4 regions of the Pelosinus sp. IPA-1 genome follow, and region 1 is predicted to be linked to each of the others. Evidence: riboswitches for the same ligand, from Rfam matches in the RefSeq annotation. Region 1 holds a riboswitch; each other region holds the start of a gene.
The links. Region 1 has a riboswitch for cyclic di-GMP ahead of QSJ81_RS01720 (methyl-accepting chemotaxis protein). Riboswitches for the same ligand answer to the same signal wherever they lie in the genome.

Region 1 (4,146 bases):
TTATACCAACAAAGGGAATTGGCTTTTATTTGGCTCAGAGCTAAAAGCATTGCTGGCACATCCTGAGGTTCGCCCACAGGTTGATAGTGAAGGTTTAGCAGAGGTATTTATCATTGGACCTGGTCGGACTCCAGGGCACGGTGTATTTAAAGGCATAGATGAATTAAGGCCTGGACATAGTATGTTATATAGTCGAAGTGGCGTAAAGATAAGTCAATATTGGGCGCTGGAAAGTATGCCTCATAAAGATGACTTTGATACCACAGTCAGTACGGTTCGGGAGCTTTTACAGGATATTGTTAAACGTCAATTAGTTGCTGATGTTCCAGTATGTACCTTATTATCGGGCGGGCTTGACTCAAGTGCATTAACTGCATTGGCGGCTATTAACTACCGCCAAGATGGATTAGGAGGTATTCATACATATTCTGTAGATTACCTGAATAATGAGCAATATTTTAAGGCAAACGATTTTCAACCTAATTCAGACGCTCCTTGGGTGCGCCGTGTTTCTGATTTATATGCTACTTCCCACCATAATATAATATTGGATACACCCGAATTAGCTGGTAGTTTACCGAACGCTGCAATTTCACGGGATTTACCAGGAATGGCGGATGTAGATACTTCCTTATATTTGTTTTGCCGGGAAATTAAAAAAGGAGCTACAGTTGCCTTATCAGGCGAATGTGCTGATGAAGTATTTGGTGGCTATCCTTGGTTTTATCGTGAAGAAATGATCAATGCCTCAAGCTTTCCTTGGGCACCAAAACCTGAGGTGCGGATGGAATGGTTATCTCCTGAGCTAGGGCTTAAGACTAAGCCTCATGAGTATTTAAAACGACGCTATCATGAAGCATTAGCTGAGGTGCCACAGTTACCAGGTGAGGATGCTCAATCGGCTCGTATGCGAGAAATATTTTATCTGAGTCTAACACGTTGGATGCCTACCCTGCTTGACCGCAAAGATCGTATGAGTATGGCTTTCGGTCTTGAGGTAAGAGTTCCTTATTGTGATCATCGACTAGTCGAATATGTATGGAACGTACCTTGGAGTATGAAAAATTACCATGAAAGAGAAAAAGGTTTATTAAGGCATGCTTTAGTTGGAATTTTGCCCGAGGATGTTTTATGGAGAAAGAAAAGTCCATATCCCAAAACTCATAATCCATCCTATTTGAGCACCGTACGTCAGTGGGTATTACGTATTTTAGATGATCCTTCTTCCCCGTTAAAAAATGTAGTGGATGTAGCTAAAGTGCGTTCTATGGCGCAACCTGATTCCCCAATATCTAATATACCCTGGTTTGGTCAGCTCATGACAAATGCCCAGTTATTTGCCTATTTAATTCAAGTAGATACTTGGCTAAGAGAGTATAAGGTGGAAATGGTATAACATTGCAGACGCCAATCATGCCCGAAGAGTTATCTTAGGGCATGATTTTATTGTTACCTATGAAAGATCATTTTTGCAGGAATTTGACAAAAAATGGCGAAGTAAATTATCAAAGTTAAATATTGGCAAACCTACCGAAAGATAGGGACGCAAAGCCATGGGTCTAAAGATTTAGTAAGGAATCTAAGATTGCCAGGTTGCTCAATGTATTGATATGAGTAATTTGGCAATCTTTATTTATGCCTAAAGGAGGATGAAAAGAAAATTAAATTAGTTGAAACATACATATAATTTGCAGGCTATATATGCAGAAAGGCATCGAAAATACATTACACTATGGAGGAAAAAATGAACATATTAAACGACATGAAAGTAAGCCTTAAATTAAGTATACTAATTGTTATTTCATTCTTATCCATGAGTATTATAGGATATACAGGATATTATTATCTTCAGCAGTCAAATGCAGATATTAACTCAATGTATGAGGATCAATTAGTGCCAATTGCTCTTATAAATGCAAATCGTGCTCATATTAATAAAGTTAATGGAGCTATACTGGAATTAATGATTACAACGGATAATAATAGAAATAACGAGCTAAAAAAGATTATAGATGAGCAGGTAAAAGCCTTTAATGAAAATATGGTAGAGCTTGAAAAAGCCAATTTAGATGAGAAGGCAAAGGAACAGTTAAATGGGATTAAAACAACCATAGGAAAGTATCGCGTTGCTAGACAACCAGTTATTGACTTGGCGCTTCAAAATAAAAATGTAGAAGCGTATGCACTCTACGTTGCTACGGTGGAATCAGTAGCGAGTGACACGATTAATAAATGCACAGACCTTTCAACATATAGTGTCCAAATGGCAAAACAAACACACGAGGATAGTAAAATATCATTCGAAAGATCAAAACATATTGCCATTGGCATTATTCTAGTATCCTTACTTATTTTAGGATTGAGTGGGTGGTATATAACCAAAATTATAGCCAATCCGTTAAATACAATGGTGTTGATTTGTAACGAATTTGCAGCAGGTGATTTTCGAGATAAAACGCGAAGAATTCTTAGAAAAGACGAAATTGGTCAAGTGGGCGATGCTTTGGCGGGTATGCGTGTCTCTATTCGAAATTTGATGAAACAGATCAGTGATTCTTCTGAGCAATTGGCAGCCTCATCGGAGGAATTGACTGCTAGTGCAGATCAATCGGCTCAAGCTGCAAACCAAGTGGCTGCATCCATTACCGACGTGGCACATGGTGCAGAAAAACAATTAAGTGTGGCGGATAACACATCAGCTGTGGTTCAGCAGATGTCAGTTACTATCCAGCAAGTTGCTGTCAATGCCAATGAAGTATCTGATCAATCAGCACAGGCTGCAAATAAGGCAAATGAAGGTAATACGTTAGTGGATAAGGCGATCAATCAGATGTCACACATAGAACAGACTGTTAATACCTCGGCTTTAGTAGTAGCAAAATTGGGAGAGCGTTCTAAGGAAATTGGGCAGATTGTAGATACGATCTCTGGTATTGCTAGTCAGACAAACTTATTAGCTTTAAATGCTGCTATCGAAGCAGCGCGTGCGGGAGAACAAGGCCGTGGCTTTGCTGTAGTGGCAGAAGAAGTTCGTAAGTTAGCAGAACAATCGCAAGATGCAGCTAAGCATATTGCCGAACTGATTGGCGAAATTCAAGGAGATACTGACAAAGCAGTAATAGCAATGAATGATGGTACTCGCGAAGTTAAGCTGGGGGCAGAAGTAGTAAATGATAGTGGCAAGGCTTTCCAGGAAATTGCATTTCTGATAAACAAAGTATCTGACCAAACAAAAGAAATATCAACCGCCATAGAGCAGATGGCGATTAATGGTCAACACATTGTTGGCTCAGTAAAGCAAATTGATGAACTGAGTAAAAAGGCCTCTGGAGAAGCGCAGACCGTATCTGCCGCAACACAAGAGCAATCTGCATCTATGGAAGAAATCGCTTCATCCAGCCAAGCGCTAGCCCATTTAGCAATGAATCTTCGGGAAGCTGTTAGTAAATTTCAAGTGTAATTAAATATGTCCTACTTATGACGATATCAGCTTCAAGTTGATATTTAGTTAAGAGAATAGATAAAAAATCGTATAAAAAAATTGAAACAATGCCTTAGGAAGAATGATCCTAGGGCATTGTTTTATTTTGTATCGGTATTTCGTTTCTTTATCTACTGAACGAATTTATGTAATCTTTAGTATAAATTACATGTAAATGTAACTTGACAGTCACAATTCTGTTACATTTCTACTCTATAATTAAAATAACAAATAAAGGAGTGATTTCTTATGAAAAATATAGCTAAAAAAATAGCGGTTTTATCAATGGTTGGTATGATGCAAATCGGTTTTGGTGCATCCGTAATAGAAGCTTCACCACTACATAATCAGCCCCCTGTGCAAGAGCAAGATGATCGACATGATAATCATGATCAGGGTCAAGATCGACATGAAAGAGAACGTGCAGAAAGGGAACGGCATGAAAGAGAAATGAGACGACGTCCTCATGAAGGCGAACGAGAATGGCATGAACGTCAAAATCGAGAAAATGAACGACACGAAGAAAACTTGAGACGAATTGCTCATGATATTTTAGACCTAATTCATGATTAACTAAAGAATTAGCATCTAACTTTAAATTAGCTGAAGTCTATAAAAGATTTAGCGTATTTATACGCTAAGTCTTTTAATGGATTTTTTTTTAG
Region 2 (4,146 bases), on a different contig from region 1:
AATAATTACATGCTTTGTTTGTTGCTTTTGTTGCTTTAACATACTTTCTAAGTCTTCTATCTGTAAGTCTTTAAATTGCTGATGTGCTACTAAGAACACCAGACAATCAGCATTTCGAACATCCTTTATATCTACAAGTTCCATATTGAATTCTTTCTTGAACTCAGCCTTATCTGCGACCGGGTCTACTACCTTTACCTTGATTCCATATGAAGCAAGGTATTTAAAAACATCAACGGCTTTTGAATTGCGCATATCCGGACAATTTTCTTTGAAGGTAATCCCCATAATATAAACATTCGATTTCTTGACATTGATATCAGATTGAATCATTTTCTTTATTACGTTGTCAGTTACAAAAAGACCCATATTATCATTAACTTTCCTACCGGCCGCAATAATTTGGGAATGATAACCTAGCACTTCTGCTTGATAGATGAAATAATACGGATCGACACCGATACAATGTCCGCCTACCAATCCTGGATAAAAACCTAAAGCATTCCATTTGGTATTCATAGCATCGATAACCTCTTTGGTATTAATGCCCATTCGATTAAATGCCATTGCCAATTCATTCATAAAAGCAATATTAATATCTCTTTGGGCATTTTCAACCAACTTTGTTGCTTCCGCAACTTTAATGCTGGGTGCTTTATAAACACCTGCCTGTATAATCAACTCATAGGCAGCCGCAATATTTTCTACAGTTTCTTCATCCATACCAGATACGATCTTCTGAATATTTTCAAGTTTATGTACTCGATCTCCAGGATTAATTCTTTCCGGAGAATAACCAATCTTGAAATCTTTTCCGCATACCAGATTTGATTCTTTCTCTAAAATAGGTACACAAACGTCTTCTGTAACGCCCGGATATACTGTAGATTCAAAAACAACAATACTGTCTTTTGATAAATTTTGCCCTACTATTTTACTAGCATTAACAATCGGCGCCAAATCTGGTGTTTTATCTCCATTGACAGGCGTTGGAACAGCAACAATGATGAACTTGGCTTCTCTTAACCTAGTTGGATCCGTAGTAAAATTCAATGCCGTACTTTGAATTTTCTCATCACCAATTTCCTTAGTAGGGTCAATTCCCTTTTTGTAGACATTGATTTTTTCTTGATTGGTATCAAATCCCAGAGTTTTAACTTTTTCAGCAAATGCAATAGCAACAGGTAGCCCTACATAGCCAAGTCCTACAACTGCCAAAAAATCTTTTTTCATTCGAATTCTTTCAAATATTTCCATCCCTATCTCATTTCACCTACCTATTAATTTAGAAATAATGAGTTAAGTGGCTCCACCATGTGTCGCCTTGTTCTCCACTGATTTTGTCTTTTAGTCCATAATATTCGATACCTGTAACAACATTTTCTGTCAAGGTATAGTTGATTCCTAAGCCATAGCCTTTAAATCCTTGCATAGAGTTACCTATGCCATTCATTCCATGAGCAATATACGTGCCCTGGGGTTGGTTATAATATTTGGCAAATACTCCATAGGTACCCGGCCTCCATGTTTTTAATTCTCCATAGGTAGCACTAAGCACATAACCTTTGCTGTCTGTCAAAGTAGATCCCAAAGCCATGGCCCCTAAACCAAAATTACTGAAATTATAATTTCCACCAAGAGTCCAGATTGTGTTTTGACTGTGATCGCCGTCATCCTTTTGGTAGTGATGAGCACCGACTTCAAGATTGTAATCAATATCGTTATACCGTGCAGTTGCTATGAATGTTCTTTTCGTATAGTCGGTTTCGCCATAACTTACTGTGTATTTTATCGGATCTCCAAACTCAACTTTTACGCCTTTAAAGTCACTATCATAAATATTACCGTCCGCCATAAGGTAACCAAAGGAACCGGCTGTCACCATTGATTCGCCGCTTTTTCCCGCCACATATAGATGTGAAAGCTTGAAATCATTATTATAATTTACTACATTCTTTTGACCTTCCAACATACCATAGGCACGCCAATCCTGATTCACTGCACTATTAAAACCAATACGGGCACGAATTCCAGATGAATCCCGATCTAATTGCCCAGGACCACTATTCAAAGCGTAATGATAACGAATTTCTCCGTCAATCTTTACTTTGTTGTCCAATTGACTGCTCCGGTCACCTACATGACTCAAATCATCTATAAGGCCTGTATACGTTTCCGGTGAGATATAATTTGTATTACTTTTTGCTTTTTCTTTAATTTCCGTATTGTTCATCTGAACTACTGTTTTAGGTTCGATATCTGCATTATTCCTAAGCATTGTTTTCGGATCAACATAGTCATTAGTTATTGTAAGCATTGTGTTTTTATCAGTAGTGAGTTTATCTGGATTCGTTATAAATCTCGTTGTTATTTGCGCAATTTCATATGCAAAATCAGCTTTAGCCTTTTCAACATCTAGGTTTGGGTCACTAATTATTTTTGTTGTGATTTGTGCCATTTTATATGCGAATTCATTTTTCTGGTCGTTGGGCAAAATTGGCATTATTTTTGCTGTGACCCTAGCAATTGAATACGCAAACTCAACTTTAAAGTTTTCGACATTAGTAGTTGGGGTAGATAATATTTTACCTGTAATTTGTGCCATTTCATATGCAAATTCAGCTTTAAATTTTTCTGTATTTCCTGGTATTACAGAAAGTTTATTGCCACCCTCGATTTTTACTTCATTTGAAGCATATACCACGTTTCCCCCGTGCTCATTTATTGGTATACCGACTATCGTTGCAACCGAAAACAGTAATATAAAAACCTTTTTCACTTAAAAAACTCACCGTCCTGATAAGATGTATTTTTCATAGTCACGTCTGGTTGTCCCATTACATACGTTTCATTCACCTGAAAGCTTGCTACAGTACTTATACAGGTTAATTCCTTTTGATGAAAACTGGCAACAAACATCAATTTTTACACAAAAAAATTGCCAGGTTGCATTTCAAGAAATGCAACCTGGCAATCATAGACTTAATCGTCCTTAGACCCATAGCTTTGCGTCCCTTCTTTTCAGAAGGTTTGCCATTTATATACTTTTAATTGATTTTCGCTCAATATTGTTAAATTCCTGCAGGATTATGTTATATTCTTGAAATTTAAGATACATAATATATAACTTATATAGTCGGTTAAATCACTAAAATAGATCATCACCGCTTTTAAATTCAAAACCTGGGTGATTATCAAATCTTACTACACCAACTATTGCTTTTCCTTTTACTGCTGCTTTAATCTTCGCAACTCCCTCAATTCCGAAACCTGCACAGAGTTCAATAGCTTCGATACCTTGTTCAACCATTCTTCTAGCGACTAGCTCACCTTCCTGATAATTTTCCACACCTACAACATGTAATTGTACAACCGGAGCATTAATAATTGCATTATGAATTTTCTCATCATTCTCCGGAGCAATAAATATAAATGCCGCTTTTAAACTCAAAATAGTTCCTCCTAATAAAAAAAATGGCGAGCACAAGATGCAAAACCTTCATTGGGATACGCGACCCTAAACTCACTCGTTCCTAATACTATATCAATCAAACAATTTTCTATTGTAAAAATGCGACATAAAGTTTTCCTCGTGTAAAAATAAAGATGGATATTCTCCTACATACGTCTTAAACTCTTTAATAAAATGGGATTGATCATAATATCCGTGTTCCAGTGCACTCGTTAGATAATCTGTTTCTTTGTTAAGTAGTAAATGCTTTAATACCGTTTCAAAACGACAATTTCGTTGAAAAGTTTTCGGACTAACACCAACTGCTTCCCTAAATTTTCTTTGAAGTTGCCTATCACTAATAAATAATTCACTACTTATTTCTTTCAGTACTACATCACTGCAGCCATAAAACACCTTTTTTACCGCTGCATCTAACCATGAATTTGGACGACGATACATTTCGAGGAACCTCATAAGAAAATATTCGATTATAATAATCCTTTCCTGGAGACTTTTTGCATCTAGTACCCGTTGTCCAAATTCTTGCCCTTTTTTTCCCCATATTTCATTAATATCAATAAAGCGGTCTATTAAATCATTACCTGATTCTCTAGAAAAGTGGCGAAAAGCACCTGCACGAAACCTCACAGAAATAAAACCGCTATACCTTGCTGGATTTATATGATAACACC
Region 3 (4,146 bases), on a different contig from region 1:
CTGGTAAGGAGCTTTTTGCCCGTTCTATCCATATGGAGAGCCTTCGTAGAGAAAAAATATTTGCTCCCATTAATTGTGCAGCCCTGCCAGATGCTTTGCTTGAAAGTGAATTATTTGGTTATGAAGACGGATCTTTTTCAGGGGCAAAAAAAGGTGGTAAAAGCGGCCTTTTTGAATATGCTAACGCTGGAACTATCTTTCTCGATGAGATTGGTGAACTCTCTGCTAGTCTTCAGGCTAAACTATTAAGGGTACTGCAAGACGGCAAAATCCGGCGCATTGGCAGCAATCAAGAAATTTCTGTAGATGTTCGAATTATTGCCGCCACTCACCGTAATCTAGAAGAAATGATTCGAAAAAAAGAGTTTCGCGATGACTTATATTATCGCCTTAATGTTATTCCTATCTACATCCCCCCACTGCGTGATCGCAAAGAAGATTTGCCTCTATTAATTGAAAGTTTATTATTAAAAATAAATCATCGTTTTAAAAAACAAGTAACCCATCTCTCACAACCTGCAATGAGTAAACTGATGCAACACGATTGGCTAGGAAATGTTCGAGAATTAAGAAATGTAATTGAACGAGCGGTTAGTCTGGTTTCCCAAGGGGAAATTACCCCAGAACATATTATGTTGGATCAAATGAATTTACAAACAGCTTCTAGTGTTTTACCTATTACAAATCGAAAATTGAAGGAAGTTCTAGCAGAGATGGAGTGCCATATTCTGCGCGAAGCGATTAAAACTCACGGAACATCACGTCAGGTTGGTAATGTCCTTGGTTTATCCCATACAGGTGTATTAAATCGAATGCGAAAATATGATCTTTCAGAAAAAAAGGTCTAGCTAGTTGCTTACTTTCACCTAAGGCGATACCAATTGAATAAAAAAATCCCGATGAGCACTCCGCAAACGAAGCCTTCATCGGGATTCTTTATAAACTATAACTACTATTTTCAGTTATATATTGTTCAAGTTCTTGCAAAATTTGGGGAAGATGATTGATTAGCTCCTCTAACTCTTCTTTTCCCATCTCCAATCCTACTAATTCTTCCTTCATTAAAAACACTCCTATAGTAATGCTTGGATTTTTTTCTCTGTATGCATTGATCAGCTAAAATTACATTAAATTGTAAACTTTCTAACGGCTTTTTGCATTTCCTCCGCCAAATTCGCCAATGCATGGCTTGAAGAAGCGATTTCTTGCATCGAAGCTGATTGCTCCTCTGTGGCTGCAGAGATACTTTGGGTTTCTCCAGAATTGCTTTTTGTTATTGCATTAATATCCTGTATCGCGGTAACAATTTTATTACTACCAACGTCTACTTTTTGAATAGAACTAGCAATCTCACGAACTTGGCTTAGGACTGTCTCAACTAATATTTCTATCTGCTTAAAGGATTCTCCAGCCTTATTAACCACTTGGCTTCCAATGTGCACTTCCCTTGTACCATTATTCATAGCTACTACAGCCGTATCTGTATCTACTTGAATTTCGTTAATCATTTCGGCAATTTGCTTCGCTGCATGCTGAGATTGTTCCGCTAATTTGCGTACTTCTTCTGCTACAACGGCAAATCCACGCCCCTGCTCACCAGCACGAGCTGCTTCAATCGCTGCATTTAATGCCAATAAGTTTGTTTGTCCAGCAATTCCAGAAATAGTATCTACAATTTGTCCAATTTCTTTCGATCGATTGCCTAACTTAACTACTACTTCTGCTGATCCTGAAACTGTGCTTTCGATGATGTTCATTTGGCTCACAGCACTACCAATTGCTACCTTGCCACCACTCGCTGCACTAGCCGCCTGTTCCGATGTTGCCGCTACTGTCGTAGCATTCTCTACAACATGCTGAATGCTTGCTGACATTTCCTCAACTACAAGAGAAGCATCTTCCACTGCATTCGATTGTTTTTCTGTTCCTTGCGCTACCTCAGTTATCGATGTAGCTACTTGGACTGATGCATGAGCTGACTGCTCAGCACTAGCGGTCAATTCTTCTGAAGAAGCCGCCAATTGTTCTGCTGTTTGCGCCACATCTTTCATTAGATTTCGCAAGTTTTCTGCCATTTTTGCAAAGGCTAATGCTAACTGACCTATTTCATCATTAGACTTAATTATCAGATTCTGCTCTGTTAGATCGCCGCTAGCTAGTCTCTCAGCCTGCTCCGTTAGTTTTGTAACGTTTCCTGTTATTTTATTAGCCAATACCCAGCTTGCAGCAATTGAAATTATAATGCCGATTAAAGCAATCAATCCAAACTCATAACCTAACTGTTTAACTTGGCTATAAACATCTTCTTTATCAACGGTAATACCTAGCACCCATCCAGTAGATGGTACCTTGGTATAAATCATTAATTTTGTTACGTTATTCTCTTCATAACTTTGAACACCACTATCTTGAGATAACATTTCTTTTGCCATCTGTTTCAATTGTGGATTCTCATTAATATTAGTCGAAACTTTGCTCGAATCTGGGTGTGCTAACATAATCCCTTTTTGATCTACAATAAAACCGTTTCCTTTCCCATGTAAATTAATCTCTTTAATTCTCTCACTTAAAATATCTAGTGTAATATCAATTCCAACAATACCTCTCGTATTTCCAGCCGTATTTTTCAACGGCACAACTGCTGATACAATATACTTTTTAGTTAATGCATCAACATAGGCATCAGTAAAGGTTAATTTATTTGTTTCTTTTCCTTGCTTGTACCACCCACGTTTACGAGGGTCATACCCCTCTGGAAGGGCTGATCCTGAGCCATCAATCATCCTGCCATCTTCTAATCCTACGTACAAATCAAGTACGCCAGGATCTGACTTATAATTTTGTACAAATGAGGCTGGTATATCATTATCACCTAATACTACTTGAATGTTTTGAGTAGTCACTGCTGCCGTTTGCGCCTTTGTTAATAACCAACCATCTAACTGTTTTGAGTGGCTGTTAACAATAGAAAACATTTCATTTTTGATATTTTCCGTTACTTGTTTTTTAGCATCAAGATATCCCATGATTGCAACTGCCAATAAAGCAGAACTCGTAATAAGCACCAACGCTAAAAACTTCATTTTTAATTTCATATGTACACCACTTTCCAATTTAATTTCCAACTTCAAAATTTCATCTTCATCTTGAACCACTTCATAGCTTCGTTGCTCATTCAGCTAGTGCTTAGCATTTTAAAATTTCGTACATATCCATTATATCAACAATTCCATTACTCTTTTGTTAACCTTTTGGGAAAGTGTTTACCTCCTTTTAATAACAAAAACTGCTAGGTATCATTATGTAAATTTACAAAATGCAACCTGGCAGTCATGAATTAATATTGTTAGACCCATGGCTTTGCGTCCCTACCTTTCGATAGGTTTGCCTATATAGTTATAAATTGTCATTTTCGACACAAAAATATAAACTCCTCTAAAATATGTCATTTTCTTCATATCTCTAAAAGTTCTAGTTTACTATTCTTGATATAAACAAATTTTATCTGTGACATAATAAAAGCTGCTATCAACTCATTTTGCCGCATTAAATATACTTACATAAAAAGCTAGCAATTTTCTCACTGGAAATTGCTAGCTTTTATGCTTTTTTAGAATCAGAAAACTTAATAGATTAAAACGCTGTATCATGACCAATATAGCAGGCTATATCATTCCGCAGAAATAGGTCCTGTATTTCTTCCATCTTGGCATCGCTTACACTACCACTATTTGCATACTCATAAATTTTCCCTAGTTGGCGCCATTTCGATTCGCCTAGTGCATGAAAAGGTAGAATGTTAATTTCAAATAGATTATTTACCTGCATAAAGTGTATCAACTTTGACATATTCTCAAAATCGTCATTAAAACCACCGATAACTGGCACTCTGATGATAATCCTTCCCTGCCACTGTGAATTAGCAAGGGAAGATATATTGGAAAGAATAATATCATTATATACCCCAGTTTTTTCTTTATGCTTTTGTCTGTCCATGTGTTTTATGTCAGCGAATACAAAATCTACATATTTCATTACATTCAAATATACTTCCTCATCAGTATATGCCGTGGTTTCGATTGCTGTATGAAAACCATTTCTTACACACTGTTTTAGGGATTCCAATAAAAATTGATTCTGCATCAA
Region 4 (4,146 bases), 240 kb from region 1:
AAAGTAGGATTAGAGAGTAGTTTTTCTTCTTGCGGATTGGAGATAAAAGCGACTTCTGTTAATATGGCTGGCATCGTTGTGTTTTTGAGAACATAAAAATCATTAGGTTGATAGCCTCTATCAGATAATTTTAGTTGGCTAACCATACTATCTTGTACTAAACTGGCAAAAGTATCGCTATTGCCGTAAAAATAAGTTGCTGTACCACTGACAGGTTCGTCAGAAGCGTCAGCATGAATGCTAACAAACAAGTCTGCACTAGCCTGGTTTGCAATTGCAACGCGAGCCTGTAGTTCGTCAATATCTGATGTTCCTTCATTGGCAACATCCTTGTCAGAGGTACGGGTCAAGATGACCTTCGCTCCTCCATCCGATAGTAACTTACCTAGATCACGAGCAATGGCCAATGTAACATTTTTTTCGGCAACATGATTAGGGCCTATAGCGCCAGTATCACTGCCACCATGACCAGGATCAACAACGATTACTTTGCCTTTCAGTGTAGAATTTTTCGTTTGGTTACTTTGAAGACCTATAAAGTTGATGATATTTTGACTCAGTGTATCAAAGGAAGCGGCACTCGCCGTAGCTGCCGGTAAGCTAGTTAGTAACATTAATAAGATTAGTAAAAGAGGCGTTTGTTTTTTCATGTAATGTTTCCTTGCTAATTTTATAGTTTTATGTGGCATTCAAATTATACTGTAATTACATTCTTCACAGCAAACGTAATATTTGCCATTCTCTATTATATTATAATGAGGCTTAAGTCCCAGAAAATTGCACCAAAGTCCTGAAATACGTTGACGAATATATGGAATAATAATATAATATAAGAAAATACTACATAGATAGACAAAAATTAACAATATTGGCAAACCTATCGAAAGATAGGGACGCAAAGCTATGGGTCTACAGTCGCTGGGCGACCAAGACTGCCAGGCCGCCATGTTAGCTTACACTACCATGTATTAGGTCAGGCTACCCCTGATCTTTTTTTGCGTTTTTTTTAGGGTGAGGCAAAGGATAGCTGTAATAACCAGGTAACGATACATGATTGCAAGTTGATATTACTTGCCGATGAAAGGATGAAAATATGAAAGTACTTATTGTCGATGATGCCGTCTTTATTAGGTTAACACTAAAAATGATGTTGGAAAAAAACGGTTACCAAGTTGTGGGCGAAGCTGCAAATGGTGCAGAAGCAATCCTAAAATACAATGAACTTAAACCTGATCTGGTTACAATGGATATAACAATGCCCCAAATGGATGGTATAACGGCTTTGAAGGCGATAAAAAAGATGGATTCTAGTGCGAAAGTCGTTATGATATCGGCTATGGGGCAAGAAGCGACTGTAAAAGATGCCATCGTGTCTGGTGCTAATGGATTTATCGTAAAACCGTTTGTTGAAGAACAGGTCATTCGAGGGCTAAGCAAGTTTAAATAAAAAGACTAGATTTTGAAAAAAGCTATGTAGTACCGTACTTCCAGTATCTGCAGTAATTTGTGAGGGTGATTGAAATTGGCCAATAATGATAGCAAAGCCCCAATGCTTGACCTCTTTGTATTTGAAACAAACCAGCTGTTAGAACAGCTTGAACGCCTTATTTTAGATAGTGAAAAGTCCGGGGGCTTAGAAGTCGTCATCAATGAAGTATTTAGAATTATGCATACCCTAAAGGGTTCGGCTGCTATGATGATGTTCAATGATATTTCTTCCGTAGCCCACTCTTTAGAGGATGTTTTCTTTTATATTCGCGAGACAAAGCCTCAAAGTGTAGATTATTCGGAACTGACAGATCTAGTTTTAAATGCCGTAGATTTCATTAAGGGTGAAGTAGCTAAGGTGGAAAACGGGGCAGATGCAACAGGTGATTCCTATGTTGTCTGCGAGAAAAGCAGGGAGTTTTTGTCCAGTTTAAAGGAAGGTCATCCCAAACTGACTGATACTACGAATTTTGATATTGATGATTCAACTATCCATTCTTTAACGGATGTATCTGATACATCAAAGGGTGAGGGGGAAATCAGATATGAAGCCAGGATCTTTTTTGACGAAGATTGCGGCATGGAAAATATAAGAGCCTTTACCCTAATTCATGAGCTTAGTGAACTTGCCGAGAACATTGTACATTCACCAATGGATATTTTAGAAAACGATGCTACATCGGAAGTTATCAAAAATGAAGGATTCCAGATAACATTTTCGACACAAAAATCTTTGGAAATAGTGCAAGAATTTTTCTGCAACACAATGTTTCTAAAAGAGTTCAACTTAAATGTAGTGGCGGATGACAGTGTCAAAAAAGCACAGCAGAAAAAAGTAATAGTCTTAGATGACCCAATTCCAGATGAGCCCGTGAATGCTGCTGGCAAGGAAATGGAGCAGCAAACGGAAGGGGCACAAAGTTTTATTAGTGTAAATGTGTCAAAGATGGATATCCTTATGGATTTAGTGGGAGAGCTTGTTATTGCTGAGGCAATGGTAACTCAAAATCCTGAACTGCAAGGACTGAGGCTCGATAAGTTCTATAAGTCGGCTCGCCAATTAAGAAAAATTACTAGCGAACTTCAAGATACGGTCATGTCCATACGTATGGTGCCATTATCAGCAACTTTTCATAAGATGAATCGCATTGTCAGAGATATGGTGCGAAAGCTTGATAAAGAAGCGCAGTTAGAGATTATCGGAGAGCAGACAGAAGTAGATAAAAATATCATAGAAAGTATATCAGATCCCTTAATGCACCTAATTCGTAATGCTGTGGACCATGGCATTGAACCTGCTCAAGAAAGAATAACCCAAGGGAAACCGAAAGTGGGCAAGATTCGTCTAGAGGCAAAAAGTGCCGGTGGTGATGTTTTGATTACGATACAAGATGATGGTGGAGGGTTAAACAAAGAAAAGATTCTTAAAAAAGCTTGGGAACGCGGTTTAATTGAAAAGGAAGAGACTTCTTTAAGCGATAACCAGATCTATTCTTTTATTTTACAGCCTGGCTTTTCTACCAATGACACTGTGACAGAATTCTCTGGTCGTGGTGTTGGCATGGACGTCGTAGCCAAGAATATTGAAAAAATAGGTGGTACGATTAGTGTTGATAGCATAGTGGGAGAAGGTACAACAATGTCGATAAGAATTCCTCTTACTCTTGCAATCATTGATGGGATGAATATAAAGGTCGGAAATTCCATCTATACGATACCGATTATTGCGATAAAAGAGTCCTTTCGGCTGAAAGAGCAGAATCTGATAAAAGATACAAATAATAATGAAATGATCATGATTCGGGGGGAGTGCCACCCTGTTTTGCGTCTTTATGAAAGATTTCAGGTAAAAACAGAGGTCAAAGATCTAAGGGAAGGAATCATGGTAATGGTTGAAGCTGATGGGAAAGGTATTTGCTTATTTGCTGACTCCTTAATAGGACAGCAGCAGGTAGTGGTCAAGGCTTTGCCTTCCTATATCAAAAAGACGAAGGGAATTGCGGGTTGTACCTTGCTCGGAGATGGTGGTGTCAGCCTGATACTCGATGTTGCCGCCCTGAATTCTTAGTAGATTTTATCCTAGAATCTATAGGCTAGCAAGTAACGGAGAATAGATTAAACAAAGGAGACATATCATGTCTGAGATTGCTGAAAATGTGCTAGATGAAGAAGACACGCAGAAGGACAAATTTCTGACATTTTCCTTAGGGACTGAAGTTTATGGTATTGAAATAAAATTTGTCACTGAGATAATCGGTATGCAGTCTGTGACAGAAATACCTGACCTCCCAGAATATGTGCAGGGCATAATTAACCTCAGAGGGAAAATAATTCCTGTTATTGATGTTAGGTTACGGTTTAAAAAAGTATATCGAGAGTACAATGATCGCACTTGTATTGTAGTAGTTGATATAAAAAATGTAACCTTAGGGCTCATCGTTGATGCGGTAGAGGAAGTGCTCATCATTGCAGCTCAAGAAATTGTTTTGCCGCCTCAATTTGATAATGGCAGCTATCATCAACGATTTATTAAAGGGATAGGTAAAGTAGGTAAAGATGTAAAGCTAATCCTCGATAGTGATCGATTATTAAATGATAATGAAGTTAGCAGCTTAGAGAAAATTTGTTAGGAAGTATTTAACAAATAGTAAAGGAAGG

Region 2: it holds a riboswitch for cyclic di-GMP, as region 1 does, so the genes downstream of both, QSJ81_RS16495 (porin family protein) here and QSJ81_RS01720 (methyl-accepting chemotaxis protein) in region 1, are expected to answer to the same signal.
Region 3: it holds a riboswitch for cyclic di-GMP, as region 1 does, so the genes downstream of both, QSJ81_RS19650 (methyl-accepting chemotaxis protein) here and QSJ81_RS01720 (methyl-accepting chemotaxis protein) in region 1, are expected to answer to the same signal.
Region 4: it holds a riboswitch for cyclic di-GMP, as region 1 does, so the genes downstream of both, QSJ81_RS00665 (response regulator) here and QSJ81_RS01720 (methyl-accepting chemotaxis protein) in region 1, are expected to answer to the same signal.

What each region holds. Positions count from the first base shown of each region.
Region 1 covers NZ_BSVC01000001.1:396,665-400,810, forward strand. The annotation lists gene asnB (asparagine synthase (glutamine-hydrolyzing)) at 1-1,396, shown strand, start outside; cyclic di-GMP riboswitch class I at 1,511-1,601, shown strand; gene QSJ81_RS01720 (methyl-accepting chemotaxis protein) at 1,745-3,460, shown strand; gene QSJ81_RS01725 (hypothetical protein) at 3,731-4,054, shown strand.
Region 2 covers NZ_BSVC01000006.1:300,984-305,129, reverse strand. The annotation lists gene QSJ81_RS16500 (nucleotide sugar dehydrogenase) at 1-1,257, opposite strand, end outside; gene QSJ81_RS16495 (porin family protein) at 1,286-2,779, opposite strand; cyclic di-GMP riboswitch class I at 2,959-3,045, opposite strand; gene QSJ81_RS16490 (DUF6506 family protein) at 3,149-3,451, opposite strand; gene QSJ81_RS16485 (helix-turn-helix transcriptional regulator) at 3,545-4,146, opposite strand, start outside.
Region 3 covers NZ_BSVC01000008.1:157,242-161,387, reverse strand. The annotation lists gene QSJ81_RS19660 (sigma 54-interacting transcriptional regulator) at 1-848, shown strand, start outside; gene QSJ81_RS19655 (hypothetical protein) at 937-1,062, opposite strand; gene QSJ81_RS19650 (methyl-accepting chemotaxis protein) at 1,128-3,155, opposite strand; cyclic di-GMP riboswitch class I at 3,315-3,399, opposite strand; gene hpdA (4-hydroxyphenylacetate decarboxylase activase) at 3,634-4,146, opposite strand, start outside.
Region 4 covers NZ_BSVC01000001.1:155,929-160,074, forward strand. The annotation lists gene QSJ81_RS00660 (N-acetylmuramoyl-L-alanine amidase family protein) at 1-650, opposite strand, end outside; cyclic di-GMP riboswitch class I at 861-948, shown strand; gene QSJ81_RS00665 (response regulator) at 1,094-1,447, shown strand; gene QSJ81_RS00670 (chemotaxis protein CheW) at 1,523-3,556, shown strand; gene QSJ81_RS00675 (chemotaxis protein CheW) at 3,624-4,118, shown strand.